Regions from separate parts of the Streptomyces sp. NPDC050759 genome, predicted to be linked through region 1. Evidence: riboswitches for the same ligand, from Rfam matches in the RefSeq annotation. Region 1 holds a riboswitch; the other holds the start of a gene.
What was found. Region 1 has a riboswitch for ZMP and ZTP ahead of ACIBJB_RS10810 (bifunctional 5,10-methylenetetrahydrofolate dehydrogenase/5,10-methenyltetrahydrofolate cyclohydrolase). Riboswitches for the same ligand answer to the same signal wherever they lie in the genome.

Region 1 (2,373 bases):
ACCTGGGCCTTCTCGGCTTTTCCGAAGAGGACTCGGCGGCCACGACCAGCTTCCGCAACAGGTCCGCGAGGGTTCGCCGCTCTGCCGGAGTGAGGGCCGAGAGCAGCGCGAGCTCACCCGCTTCCTCCGAGGCGACCTGCTGTTCGAACGCGGCGTGCCCGGCCTCGGTGAGCCGGACCCGAACCCGTCGCCTGTCGTCGTCCTCGTGCGTGCGGACGATCAGCCCGGCGTCCTCCAGCGGCGTCAGCCGGGCCGACAGGGCTCCCCGGGTCAGTCCGAGGTGGTCGGCGAGAAGCGAGGGGCTCCCGGTGTACGGCGGGCCGAGCCGGCGCAGGGTCAGCAGCACCTTGTACTGCCAGTTCCGCAGTCCGTCGGAGTCGAGGGTGTCGCGGCGGGCCTGGGAGGCATACCGGGCCAGGATGGCCAGCCGCGCGAAGATCGCCTCCTTGACGGGGTCCATCCCGTCGAGTTCCTTCGCCCACACCTCGACGTGCCGGTCGACCGAGTCCCGCATTACCCGCCCCCTGCAATAGTTTTCTTGTGGATGGTTTTTCGTCTGACTACCTTCCCCCGTCATGACGAACACCACGAGCACAACCGTCCAACTCGACGAACTCCTCGCCTCCGCCAACGAGTTGTCGCTGGCGGGACGGTGGGAGCGGGCACTGCGCCTCCTGGACGCGACGACCTGTGACACCGCCGGGGACCGCGCCCGGCTCGCTCTCGCGGCGGCCGAGGTCGCCCTGCAGAGCGACTGGTTCGGCGGTACGGACCTCACGGCCGGCCGTGCCGAGCACGCGGAGAAGGAGTCGACGGGCACCGACTGGGACCTGGCCTTCGTCCGGCTGCGGCACGACTACTTCCGGCTGCTGCGCGGCGAGGGCACCTTCCGGCCCGGCCCCGAGGGCAAGGACCCCGAGGCACTCGCCGGCCTGCGGCGCGACGCGCAGGACCTGCGCGAGGACGCCCCGGACGAGGTGCGGCGCGGCTGGGCCTCGATGTACCTGGGACTGATCGCCGACAACCTCTTCGCCGAACGCACGGCCGCCCCCGCCCACTACGAGGCCGCCCTGGGCGCCGGCGAGTCGGGCGGCGACGATCTGCTGGTCCGGGAGGCGCTGCGGCATCTCGGCGACCACGACCACGACGCCGGCGACCACGACAGTGCCCTGGAGCGCTGGCGGCGGGCCACCGCCCTGAGCGCCCGGGCGGGGATGGTCCCCGGTGTGCTCACCCAGCAGCTGCTCCTCGCGGTCCTGGCCCGCGACACGGGCGACGAGGCCGGGGCGACCGCGCTGGCACGGGAGATAGCCCGCTGGGCGGGGGCGATCGGCGCCGATCACGTCCACGCCCAGGCGGCCGGCTTCCTCGCGGGGGCCGATCCGACGGCTCCGCCGCAGGAGAGCGGGGCGTGACCGCCGTAGCGCGTCGGCTAACCTGAGGGACGGACCGTGACTGGCGCTGAGGTGGAGCACCACCGGGGAGCGGTCCGCACACTCGATGCCGTGCGCCTGGGCGATTCCGTCGATCGGCTCAGGAGTGGATCATGTCCCAGGCACGGCTCATGGACGGCACCGCGCTCGCCGGGCGCATCCTCGAGGAGACCGCCGAGCGGGCGGCCGACCTCACCGAGCGCACCGGACGGGCGCCCTGTCTCGCGACGGTGCTGGTGGGTGAGGATCCCGCCTCCGTCACCTACGTCCGTATGAAGCGCAACCGCTGCCGCAAGGCGGGTATCGCGTCGCGGCACGTGGAGCTGCCCGCGGCCACGACCACCGGGGAACTCGTCGGCACCCTGCGGGAGTTGTCGACCGACCCCACCGTGCACGGCATCCTGCTCCAGCACCCGATGGGCCCGCACATCGACGAGCGGGCGGCGTTCGAGGCGATCGCTCCGGAGAAGGACGTCGACGGCGTCACCTTCGCCTCCTTCGCGACGATGAGCTTCGGACTGCCGGGCTTCGTGTCGTGCACACCCGGCGGGATCATGCGGCTGCTCGACGAGTACGGCGTCGACCCGGCCGGCAAGCGGGCCGTGGTCGTGGGCCGCAGCGCGATCCTCGGCAAGCCGGCCGGCATGCTGCTGCTCGCCAGGGACGCCACGGTGACCTACTGCCACTCCCGTACGGCGGACCTGTCGGCGGCCGTACGGGAGGCGGACATCGTGGTCGCCGCGGTGGGCCGGCCCCGGCTGATCCGGGGCCAGGACATCAAGCCCGGCGCGGTCGTCGTGGACGCCGGGTACAACGCCGGGAACGTCGGTGACGTGGACTTCGACTCCGCGGTGGAGCGGGCCTCGCTGATCACGCCGGTGCCGGGCGGGGTCGGTCCGATGACCATCGCCACGCTGCTGGAGCAGACCGTCCACGCAGC
Region 2 (2,373 bases), on a different contig from region 1:
GTATCCCGAAGCACTGTCCGCGAGCGGCCCGCGAAAACGCGTTGTCGCACCCCGTCCGATCGCGTTACGGTCGGCGCACTCTGACGCACACGCTCTCTGGAACCATCGCCGCAGAACGGGAGCAGGTCCGCGCACAGCGCGCGGCACCACGGAGGGGCGGCACCGGATCCGGCCGACCGGCGGATCTCGTACGCCCTCCGGAGGACTCTCCCATGAACATCGGCCTCGGCCTCCCCATCGACGACCCCGCCCAGCTGCTCACCTGGGCCCGGCGCGCCGACGCGAGCCCCTTCAGCACCCTCGGCCTGCTCGACCGCCTCGTCTACGACAACCCCGAGCCCCTCGTCACCCTTGCGACCCTCGCCGGTGCCACGTCCCGCATCCGCGTCCAGACCGAGGTACTGCTCGCACCTCTCCACAACACCGCCCTGCTCGCGAAGCAGACCGCGACCCTCGACCGCCTCTCCGGCGGCCGCTTCACGCTCGGCATCGGCGTCGGAGGCCGCGAGGACGACTGCCTGGCCGCCGGCACCGACCTCCACCGCCGAGGCCGCCGCCTCGACGAACAGATGACCCTGCTGCGCCGCACCTGGTCCGGCGAGCCGTACGGCGAAGGCATCGGCCCCGTCGGCCCCGCCCCCGCCACCCCCGGTGGCCCGGAGGTACTGTTCGGCGGCTTCGCCCCCGCTGCCCTCGAACGCGTCGGTCGCTTCGGCGACGGTTTCCTCGGCGCCGCCCTGCCGCCCTCCTTCATGTCCAACCTGTTCCGCGCCGCCGAAACGGCCTGGCAGAAACACGACCGCCCCGGCCGCCCCCGCCTGGTCGCCCAGGCGAACGTCGCGCTCGGCCCCGACGACACCCTGGACCGGGCCCGCCGCAACCTCCGCGACTACTACGCCTTCAGCGGCCACGTCGAATACATGGAGGCCGGCCTGCTCACCACACCGCGGCAGATCCGCGAGGCCGCCGACGCCTATGTCGGCATCGGTGCCGACGAGGTGATGCTCTACTGCTGGGCCTCCGACGCCGACCAGATCGACCGCCTCGCCGACGCACTGTTCTGACGTCCTGCAGCACCCCGGCTTCGAGGCCCCGGGCCCCTTCCCCGGCCTCGAAGCCGTCGCTCGCATGGTGGACGCCGCGCCGGGGCCGTTCCGCGTGCCCGGTAGGCTGGCCGACAGGCCGTGACTGGCGCGCTGGGATGGGACGGACCATCGGGGAGCGGCCTGTGAGTGACCAAGTGCCGTGCGCCTGGGCCGAACCGTGATCCGTGACCGCTTCAAGCCACGCAGCCCGGAGGCCGCCATGTCAGAGCAGCAGTCCCTGTCCACCGAGTCCATGGCCTTCCGCGCCGCCCTCGACGTGATCCGCGCCGTCGAGCCGCGCGTCGCCGACGCCATCGGCCAGGAGGTCCACGACCAGCGCGAGATGCTCAAGCTGATCGCCTCCGAGAACTACGCCTCCCCGGCCACCCTCCTCGCGATGGGCAACTGGTTCAGCGACAAGTACGCCGAGGGCACCGTCGGCCGCCGCTTCTACGCCGGCTGTCGCAACGTCGACACGGTCGAGTCCCTGGCCGCCGAGCACGCCAAGGAGCTCTTCGGCGCCCGGCACGCCTACGTCCAGCCGCACTCCGGCATCGACGCCAACCTCGTCGCCTTCTGGTCCGTCCTCGCCCAGCGTGTCGAGGTCCCCGCCCTGGAGAAGGCCGGCGTCCGCCAGGTCAACGAGCTCTCCGACGCCGACTGGGCCGAGCTCCGCCAGGCCTTCGGCAACCAGCGCATGCTCGGCATGTCCCTGGACGCCGGCGGCCACCTCACCCACGGCTTCCGACCCAACATCTCCGGCAAGATGTTCGACCAGCGCTCCTACGGCACCGACCCCTCCACCGGTCTGGTCGACTACGACGCGCTGCGCGCCTCGGCCCGTGAGTTCAAGCCGCTCATCATCGTCGCCGGCTACTCGGCCTACCCCCGGCTGGTGAACTTCCGGATCATGCGGGAGATCGCCGACGAGGTCGGCGCCACGCTGATGGTCGACATGGCGCACTTCGCCGGACTCGTCGCCGGCAAGGTCCTCACCGGCGACTTCGACCCGGTCCCGCACGCCCAGATCGTCACCACGACCACCCACAAGTCGCTGCGCGGCCCGCGCGGTGGCATGGTGCTGTGCGACGACTCCCTCAAGGACCAGGTCGACCGCGGCTGCCCGATGGTCCTCGGCGGCCCGCTTCCGCACGTCATGGCCGCCAAGGCCGTCGCCCTCGCCGAGGCACGTCAGCCCTCCTTCCAGGACTACGCCCAGCGGATCGTCGACAACTCCCGCGCCCTGGCCGAGGGCCTGATGCGCCGCGGCGCCACCCTGGTCACCGGC

Region 2: linked by a shared signal. The riboswitch ahead of ACIBJB_RS37480 (glycine hydroxymethyltransferase) and the one ahead of ACIBJB_RS10810 (bifunctional 5,10-methylenetetrahydrofolate dehydrogenase/5,10-methenyltetrahydrofolate cyclohydrolase) in region 1 are both predicted to bind ZMP and ZTP.

The regions. Positions count from the first base shown of each region.
Region 1 is NZ_JBITGI010000003.1:194,453-196,825, reverse strand. Features, by position in the region: gene ACIBJB_RS10820 (MarR family winged helix-turn-helix transcriptional regulator) at 1-514, opposite strand, end outside; gene ACIBJB_RS10815 (hypothetical protein) at 576-1,415, shown strand; ZMP/ZTP riboswitch at 1,442-1,524, shown strand; gene ACIBJB_RS10810 (bifunctional 5,10-methylenetetrahydrofolate dehydrogenase/5,10-methenyltetrahydrofolate cyclohydrolase) at 1,547-2,373, shown strand, end outside.
Region 2 is NZ_JBITGI010000017.1:99,435-101,807, forward strand. Features, by position in the region: gene ACIBJB_RS37475 (LLM class flavin-dependent oxidoreductase) at 213-1,064, shown strand; ZMP/ZTP riboswitch at 1,175-1,264, shown strand; gene ACIBJB_RS37480 (glycine hydroxymethyltransferase) at 1,306-2,373, shown strand, end outside.